3 regions of the Ochrobactrum sp. 19YEA23 genome follow, and region 1 is predicted to be linked to each of the others. Evidence: predicted binding sites of a transcription regulator. Region 1 holds the regulator's gene; each other region holds the start of a gene.

Region 1 (3,129 bases):
TCATTGGTAGCCGGAATTGCGAGCGGCATATTCGCCGCCTATCATTTCAACAATACCGCACCGTTCGGGCTGATTGGCAATGTGCTGGCCGATCCGGTAATCGCAACTTTGGTGATGCCATTCTCGGTTCTGGGCCTCGTGTTGATGCCGCTCGGCCTTGACTGGCTGCCTCTGACAATCGCCGGATCTGGTATCTGGATCGTCCGCGCTCTTGCGGGTGTCATCGCGTCCTGGTCGCCTGATGGCAATCCCGGAGCAATGCCGGTCGTGGCTCTAACCCTCTGGACCGTAGCACTCGTGATCGCGGTATTGTTCACAACGCGACTCAAAATTCTGGCACTACCATTTGTTTTAGCGGGATTTATCGCCTTCCTGCATGAGCCATTCCCGGATGTGGTGATCTCGGAAGATGCAAAGCTGGTTGGCGTTCGTCTGCCCGATGGCCGCTTTGCTATGAACCGCGACAGACCGTCGAAGTTCACCGTCGACAACTGGAAAACCGCCTATCTCGCAACGCAATTTCTGATACCGCAGCATGCAAAAGACAGGATGCGGGGAATTCCGACCGACGGCTTTATCTGCGAAGACGAATTATGCACGATCACATTACGCGATGGGCGTGTACTGGCCTATACGGCTGACCCTGCCGTTCAGGACGTCGCCTGCGATGTCGGCGATATCGTTATCCTCGCGATAGCCGGAAAAACACCGGGATGTGCGCATCAGAAGAAGCTCGTCATCAACCGCCGTGATCTGGCATTGCGAGGCACCGTCGAAATGAGGCTGGGCGATAAGAAGGACCCGACAGGCACTTCCTTCACGGCTCTCGCTGGCGATCTGACGTCCGTAAACAACAGCACGCCTCAGCGGCATAATTTTACCGATCCGCATTTTGACGACAGGCTAGCCTTCGCCATCGATGAGCCACGGCGTCCATGGCATCTGTTCAGGCTCTATTCACGCGCGGCACGTGGCTTACCTGATCGGGAATATAAGAAGAAGCAGCCTGCTCAAAAGGCAGAAACGCAATGCCCGGCCACTGACGATCAGGAGCCGGGCAGATGCGAATGATAATAGTGTTTTGAGCGCGTTGCGATTCAATTAGTCGGCGGATCAAGCCGTCTTTTCACGCATGTCCGTCCGAAAACGCGGTTCCATTTTCGGACCTAACGATCAGTACCGGCGGATCAATCCGACCAGCTTGCCCTGCACGCGAACGCGGTCTGGGCCAAAGATGCGTGTTTCATAGGCGGGATTTGCGGCTTCGAGTGCAATCGATGCGCCCTTGCGGCGAAAACGCTTCAAGGTCGCTTCTTCATCATCGACTAGCGCGACAACGATTTCACCCGGATTGGCAATGTCACCGCGTTTGATGATCACTGTATCGCCGTCGAAAATTCCGGCCTCGATCATCGAGTCGCCCTTGACCTCAAGCGCATAATGTTCGCCAGCACCGATCATCTCCGGAGGGAGGCTGAGCGAATGCGTCTGGCTCTGGATAGCTGAGATCGGCACACCAGCGGCGATGCGGCCCATGACCGGCACCGATACCGTTGCAGACACATCATCATTGGTCGCAACAGGCGCAGAGCGTAATGGCTGCACAGGCGCAGGAGGTGCTTTGCCCAGACTGCCTTCGATAACGCTCGGCGCAAATTTCTTCTGCGCGTTCAGTCCGGGTGCAATCGAATCCGGCAGACGCAGTACTTCCAGCGCGCGCGCACGGTTCGGTAGCCTGCGAATAAAGCCGCGTTCTTCCAGAGCGGTGATCAGTCGATGAATGCCCGACTTGGAAGCAAGGTCGAGCGCTTCCTTCATCTCGTCAAAAGAGGGCGGAATACCTGTTTCTTTCAGACGGTCATGAATGAACAGCAGAAGCTCGTGCTGCTTACGGGTCAACATGCGCGACACCCTCCGGCCAGATAAGAATCGAGAAAAACAAAACCAGAACGAACACTATATGTTCCAGTCTTGTTCTGCAATGGTTTTAAAATGATTAACGGGCGGCCAGCTCGTTGCCGGAATGTTCACAGGGCGGGCTAACGCGGCATCTGAGATTCAATGAAGTGTTTTTATTTCAATTCATTACAGCGCTTGCTTTGTTCTGTTTCTAAGAAGCGCAAGCGTTCACACAGCTGGGTTTTAACGTAGCATGAGTACGCGACACGAACTGCCTTCATCTGCTGCCGGGGCGTTTTCGTCACGAATGAGCAATGCATTGGAACCGACGAGTGCTGTCAGCATGGACGAATCCTGTACTGGAAACGGTGTCGCCTGCAGTGTTCCATCGCTTTGTGATTCGACCGTGGCACGCACAAAATCGCGCCGATGGTCATTGGCAGGCATCGGCTGGCCGAGTTTCGCCGGGCGGATATCTGCTGTCAGATCGGTGCCGGCGAGCTTCGCAATGAGCGGGCGGAGAAAAACGAGACTGCAGACGAGGCTTGAAACCGGGTTTCCGGGCAGGCCGATCACGTGAACAGTTTTGCTGTCGACCGTCTTGCGCCCATACATGAGCGGCTTTCCGGGGCGCATGGCAATTTTCCAGAAGTCGAGATCGACACCGCAATTGCGCAAAGCGCTATGTACATAATCGCGATCACCGACCGATGCGCCGCCGATGGTCACCAGAACATCAATTCCTCGGTTCAGAGCGGTAGCAATAGCCGCTTCGATCTGTGCGGGATCATCCGGGATGATTCCCATATCTTCGGATTTGCCGCCAGCGCGGCGCACGATGTCGGCAATGCCGACACTGTTTGAGGCGACAATCTGGTCCGGTCCGGGCTCCGCTCCGGGAGGGACAAGCTCATCGCCGGTCGCCAATATGGATATACGCGGCTTGCAAAACACATCGAGCGTTGGATTGCCGCTCGCGGCAGCCAGTGACAGCGCGGGTGCGTCCAGTTCGCGACCGACCGATATGACGGTCTTGCCGGGAGCAAAATCGAGACCAGCCCGGCGGATGTGACGACCGGGTTCCATGCCTTCCAGAATGGTCAGCTGATCGCCGGAGCGTTCGGTATGTTCCTGAATGACGATCGTATCGGCAGCTTCAGGCATCGGAGCGCCGGTGAAAATGCGCACAGCCTGTCCGGGCTGCAAGGCGCCTTCGAAGCGCTTTCCAGC
Region 2 (3,129 bases), on a different contig from region 1:
ATCCGAAAGCCATCGTTATCGCCAGCGCCGCTCGCACGGCAGTGGGGTCCTTCAACGGTGCTTTTGCCACTGTGCCTGCCCATGAACTGGGCGCAACCGTGATCAAGGCGGCGCTGGAACGGGCGGGCGTTGCTGCTGACGACGTCGATGAAGTTATTCTTGGACAGGTGCTGACGGCAGGCGAGGGGCAGAACCCGGCGCGTCAGGCCGCAATGGCGGCGGGTTGCCCGAAAGAAGCAACGGGCTTTGCGATCAACCAGCTTTGCGGCTCCGGCTTGCGCGCTGTTGCGCTCGGCATGCAGCAGATCCAGTCCGGTGATGCGAAGGTTATCGTCGCTGGCGGTCAGGAATCCATGTCCATGGCGCCGCATTGTGCGCATTTGCGCGGCGGCGTGAAAATGGGCGACTTCAAGATGATCGACACCATGCTCAAGGATGGCCTGACCGATGCGTTCCACGGCTACCACATGGGGATCACCGCAGAAAACATTGCACGCCAGTGGCAATTGACCCGCGCCGATCAGGATGAGTTCGCGCTCGGTTCGCAACAAAAGGCAGAAGCCGCGCAGAAGGCCGGAAAGTTCGAGGATGAAATCGTCCCGTTCACGGTCAAGACGCGCAAGGGCGACGTTGTCGTTTCTTCGGATGAATATATTCGTCCTGGCGCGACGATCGAAGCGCTGACCAAGCTGAAGCCTGCCTTCGACAAGGAAGGCACCGTGACAGCGGGCAATGCATCCGGCCTGAATGACGGCGCTGCGGCTGTTGTGCTTATGGAGGCCGAGGAAGCAAGCAAGCGCGGCGTGAAACCGCTGGCGCGTATCGTCTCCTGGGCAACGGTGGGTGTTGATCCGTCGATCATGGGCACGGGCCCGATCCCGGCAACCCGCAAGGCGCTGGAAAAGGCTGGCTGGACGATTGACGATCTGGAACTGGTGGAAGCCAATGAAGCTTTCGCCGCACAATCCTGCGCCGTTGTTCGCGATCTTGGTCTCAATCCGGAGATCGTCAACGTCAATGGCGGCGCGATTGCCATCGGTCATCCGATTGGCGCGTCAGGCGCGCGCGTGCTGACAACGCTGCTTTATGAAATGAAGCGCCGGGATGCCAAGCGCGGTCTGGCGACGCTCTGCATCGGCGGCGGCATGGGCGTTGCCATGTGCGTCGAGCGGGACTGATCCGCGTCCCAACTGGTTTTATCTTTCGGGCAGGCTGTGGGTTTCCGCAGCCTGCCTTTTTATGTCCGCAATGAGAGGCTTGATGGCGAATGCAGACGGGGAGGGTTCCGCTTGAACATTCAAAGGTTAACGCCAAACGGCTTCTCTGTCCGGTTTTCGGGTGTATCGTTGCGTCAATCGATGTTCCAATATGGTGCGATTGGGCAAAAGCCTACCAGATGTGGTGAGAACAAAGAGAGAAAATTGATCAATCACCGATTCGTCGCCGATTCGTTCCGGCTTTGGCCTGAAGGTTAACGAAAATGGCTCTCTCGGCTTGATTTCTGATAACCAACTATTAGGAATTGTTAAGTTTTCTTTAAGCTGCTCAGAGTGCTGTCATTGGCTGTTGACGCGCTTCTGGCAAAAGTTAACGGCGATGGCGTTCTGTTCTGTTTATGTCGGGACGTCGCATCTATGAGATTCAGCATATGGTGGCTATCGACAATCCGGTTACCATATGTTGCCGTGAACAAAAGGCGAAGGAATCAGAGTCAGCGATTCGTAGCCGATTCGTTCCAGAGTCGTTCTATTCGTTAAATCGGGTCGTTCGCTAAGATCGGCCATTTGTAAAAAATATCGGGCTGCCTATCTTAAAAACGCGGGTGGTTCAAACTTAACAGGAGCGCTTTCGGCCAAGGTCGTATAGTGCTATCGCAAGACACGACAATCGGCCTCCCAATTGCACGTTGGGGTGCCTGCACCGGGAATTCTATTATTGGCATGAATCAACGCCCTGCCCATGATTTGCCGCTGACCCTGAGCGGCCGCGACGTGACTGCGGTGCTGGGGCCAACCAATACCGGCAAAACCCATCTCGCAATCGAGCGTATGCTGTCGCACGGGAGCGGCATGATCGGCCTGCCGCTGCGCCTTCTGGCGCGCGAGGTCTATAATCGTGTCGTGGAGCGGGTCGGCGTGACCAATGTCGCGCTGGTCACCGGCGAGGAAAAGATCGTTCCGCCCACCGCGCGCTATTCCGTTTGCACTGTAGAAGCCATGCCACGCCGCACCGATGTGGCATTCGTCGCCATCGACGAGGTGCAGCTCGCGGGCGATCTCGAACGCGGGCATATTTTCACAGACCGCATTTTGCATCTGCGCGGACGGCAGGAAACGCTCCTGCTCGGTGCCGCGACCATGCGCACCATTCTGGAAAAGCTCCTGCGCGGCATTAATGTGGTGACACGCCCGCGCCTGTCGCATCTGGCCTATGCCGGTTCCAAGAAGATCACGCGCCTGCCGAACCGTTCGGCCATTGTCGCTTTTTCCGCCGATGAGGTTTACGCGATTGCCGAGCTGATCCGTCGCCAACGCGGCGGGGCTGCTGTGGTCATGGGCGCTTTGTCTCCGCGCACGCGTAACGCGCAGGTCGAGCTTTACCAGTCGGGCGATGTGGATTTTCTGGTGGCGACCGATGCCATCGGCATGGGCCTCAATCTCGACGTCGATCATGTGGCCTTTGCGCAGAACCGCAAGTTCGACGGCTATCAGTTCCGCGATTTGACGCCTGCCGAAGTGGGGCAGATAGCCGGTCGCGCCGGTCGCCATCTGCGCGACGGCACATTTGGCGTGACGGGACAGGTGCAGCCCTTCGACGACGAGCTGGTCGAGCGAGTAGAATCGCATAATTTCGATCCAGTGAAAGTGCTGCAATGGCGCACGGAGCGTTTCGACTTCTCGTCGATTGAAGCCTTGCGCCGCTCACTGGAAACGCCAGCGCCGATTGAGGGGCTTGCCAAGGCTTTGCCGGCTGTCGACCAGCAGGCGCTTGAAAATCTGTCGAAAGACGGAGAGATTGTGCGCCTCGCGACAACGCCGGCGCGTATTGAACTTTTGTGGGATGCCTGTGCACTCCCGGATTATCGTAAGATCGCACCGGCACAACATGCCGATATCATTGCGTCTATCT
Region 3 (3,129 bases), on a different contig from region 1:
AGCCCGCTTGTTATTGGTCAGCTCCGCATAGGCCTTAAGACCGCGCGTCAGCGCGATGCGCAGGCCAGCTTCATGCGTGCCGCCGTCGGCGGTCGGAATCGTATTACAATAGGAATGAACAAAACCGTCGCCGCCGAACCACGTGACTGCCCATTCGACCGCGCCATGTCCGCCTTGCTTTTCGGTCTTGCCAGCAAAAAGCTCGCGGGTGACCTGATGCTCCTTGCCGAGCGATGCCTGAAGATAATCCTTCAGACCGCCGGGGAAATGGAATACGGCCTTTTCAGGCGTTTCCTTTTTCGGGTCGAGCAACGATGGATCGCAGCTCCAGCGGATTTCCACGCCGCCAAACAGGTAGGCCTTCGACCGCGCCATGCGATAAAGCCGGTGCGGATCGAAATGCGCTGCCTTGCCGAAAATATCCGGGTCCGGATGAAAACGAACGCGCGTACCACGGCGATTGTGCACTTCGCCTGCGTCTTCCAGTCCGCCCTGCGGAATGCCGCGCGAAAAGCGCTGGCGATAGAGGCGACGATTGCGCGCCACTTCCACTTCCAGCACGTCAGACAGCGCATTGACCACCGAAACACCAACGCCGTGCAGGCCGCCCGATGTTTCATAAGCCTTGCCGTCAAACTTGCCGCCCGCATGCAGCTTGGTCATGATGACTTCGAGCGTGGACTTGCCCGGCACCTGCGGGTGCTCGTCAACCGGAATGCCGCGCCCGTTATCCGAAACGGTGATGAAACCTTCGGCGTCGAGGCTGACTTCGATGAAGTTTGCATGTCCTGCAACCGCTTCGTCCATCGAGTTATCGATGACTTCCGCGAACAGGTGATGCAGCGCCTTTTCATCGGTGCCGCCAATATACATGCCGGGGCGCAGACGCACCGGCTCCAGCCCTTCGAGAACGCGGATGGACGAGGCGTTGTAATCATCGCCGCCGGAAGAAACGGGCGGTGCCTTGGTCGCAGCCGGCTTTGCGGCCTGTGGAGCAGGTGCGGAAGGCAACGGCGTCGCCACAGGTGGTGCGACGGGTTGAGGCGCGGCGCTCTTTTCAGGGCGCCGTTCCACCTGCCGCTCCCGGGCATTGTTCACCACTCTCGAAAAGAGATCGTTGCTGTCGTCCATCTTTACCCGATAAGCTCTCTGTCAGAATTTCAGGAAGGACCATGCGGCTTGGCGGCTCGACATGGACCGAAAATATACTGTCTGCGAATCATCTGAATGATGCCATGCGCAGCCATGAAAGGCGAATAAAGTTCGCCTTACGTTCCACTTTCGCACGGCTTTATCAAGGATTTCATATTATCTTTCGTCGGTTTGCACTAGAAACGAAGCTAAAGTCAAATAAGCGACCGCTCATTCGATAAATAAGGTGGAAACGCATTGGTCATTCGCATAGAGCGGATACCAAGCATCCATAGTGAATGAGTGAGTGGGGAAATGCAGGGCAGTGCGGCAGGCGGCGTGGAAGCGCATGTAAAAGGCATGGCCATCATGGTCCTTTCGGTCCTACTGCTGCCGCTGATGGACGCCATCGGCAAATGGCTGGCCATGATGGACAACATGCCTCCGGCAACTGTTACCTTCATGCGCTTTTTCGTACAAAGCCTGCTGATGTTGCTCATTCTGCTTGCAGCGGGTGGTGGGGTGGCAGCACTTCGCACGCAGCACCTCGCTGGAAATCTCATTCGCGGCTTCCTCATGGGCTTCGGTGGCCTGTGCTTCTTCACAGCAGTCAAATATATGCCGCTGGCCGACGCCATGGCCGTATTCTTCGCCGAGCCGCTTATTCTCACGCTTCTTTCGGCGATCTTTCTCAAGGAGAAAGTCGGCTGGCGGCGCTTCAGCGCGGTTGGCATCGGCCTCATTGGAACGATGATCGTCATTCAGCCAAGCTTCGAGATTTTCGGTGCAGTCTCGCTACTGCCGCTGGCGACGGCAGTGACATTTGCGATCTACCTGATCCTGAACCGCAAACTCGGCGCGAAGGAAAGCCCGCTCGTTATGCAGTTATATGCCGGTATCGGCGGATGGATGTTTGCTGGCTTTGCGATGCTCATTGGCCCGTCCATGGGGTTCGCAGATCTGAGCTTCGGCTTGCCGCATGGCATCCAACCGTGGCTGCTATTGTTGCTTCTGGGTACGATCGGCACGGTCAGCCACCTGATGGTCGTGCACGCTTTCAAGCTGGCGCCAGCCTCGATGCTGGCTCCGTTTCAATATCTTGAAATTGTGAATGCGGTTCTGGTCGGTCTGATCGTCTTTGGTGATTTTCCGACGCCGTCCAAATGGTTCGGCATCGCGATCATAATCGGCTCAGGCTTCTATGTCTTCATGCGCGAGCGCAAACTGAAGGTCGAAGCCTGACGCCTACTTTATCGCGCGCGGCCCGAATACATTTTCGAACGCCTTGCCAAGCGCCACGTCCATGTCGCCCAGGGTCACCGGCAAGCCGAGATCGACAAGGCTGGTGACGCCGTGCTCGGAAATACCGCAAGGCACAATGCCGCCGTAATGGCCGAGATCAGGCTCCACATTGATGGCTATGCCGTGAAAGCTGACCCAGCGACGCAGGCGAATGCCGATGGCGGCAATCTTGTCCTCACACATGTCGCCATTAGCAAGGCGCGGCTTTTCAGGGCGCGTGACCCAGACGCCGACGCGATCTTCGCGACGCTCGCCCTTCACGTTGAATTCGGCGAGGCTTTCAATGATCCATTGTTCCAATGCCGCCACGAAAGCGCGCACATCTTCGCGCCGGCGCTTCAGATCCAGCATCACATAGGCCACACGCTGGCCGGGACCGTGATAGGTGTACTCGCCGCCACGCCCTGTGTTGAACACAGGCAGGCTGTCGGGCGTCAGCAGATCTTCCGCCCGCGCACTCGTGCCAGCCGTGTAAAGGGGAGGGTGCTCCACCAGCCAGACGAGTTCATTCGCCGTACCCTCACGTATGGCCTGCACCCGCGCTTCCATGAAGGCGAGGGCGTCTTCGTAATCGGTAAGTCCATCCGCCACCAGCCATTCGACCGGCGGCGCAGCAGCGTCCACAGGCAGAAACTGCACATTGAGCGTGTCGCGTTGCGGCTTGGAAGAACTATCCATGAGTGGAGCAGTGTTGGT

The links. The regulator LexA, encoded in region 1, represses DNA repair genes until DNA is damaged. The targets are predictions, from matches to a motif close to TGTTCNNNNTGTGTTCNG.
Region 2: QBD01_RS22160 (helicase-related protein) is a predicted target of LexA. The motif match lies at 1,732-1,749, and genes of this name have one in related genera.
Region 3: parE (DNA topoisomerase IV subunit B) is a predicted target of LexA. The motif match lies at 1,261-1,278, and genes of this name have one in related genera.

The regions. Positions count from the first base shown of each region.
Region 1 is NZ_JASAMQ010000007.1:228,741-231,869, reverse strand. It holds gene QBD01_RS18650 (ComEC/Rec2 family competence protein) at 1-1,071, shown strand, start outside; gene lexA (transcriptional repressor LexA) at 1,174-1,902, opposite strand; gene glp (gephyrin-like molybdotransferase Glp) at 2,143-3,129, opposite strand, start outside.
Region 2 is NZ_JASAMQ010000011.1:93,729-96,857, forward strand. It holds gene QBD01_RS22155 (acetyl-CoA C-acetyltransferase) at 1-1,178, shown strand, start outside; gene QBD01_RS22160 (helicase-related protein) at 1,941-3,129, shown strand, end outside.
Region 3 is NZ_JASAMQ010000004.1:66,581-69,709, reverse strand. It holds gene parE (DNA topoisomerase IV subunit B) at 1-1,131, opposite strand, end outside; gene QBD01_RS11835 (DMT family transporter) at 1,447-2,373, shown strand; gene lipB (lipoyl(octanoyl) transferase LipB) at 2,377-3,111, opposite strand.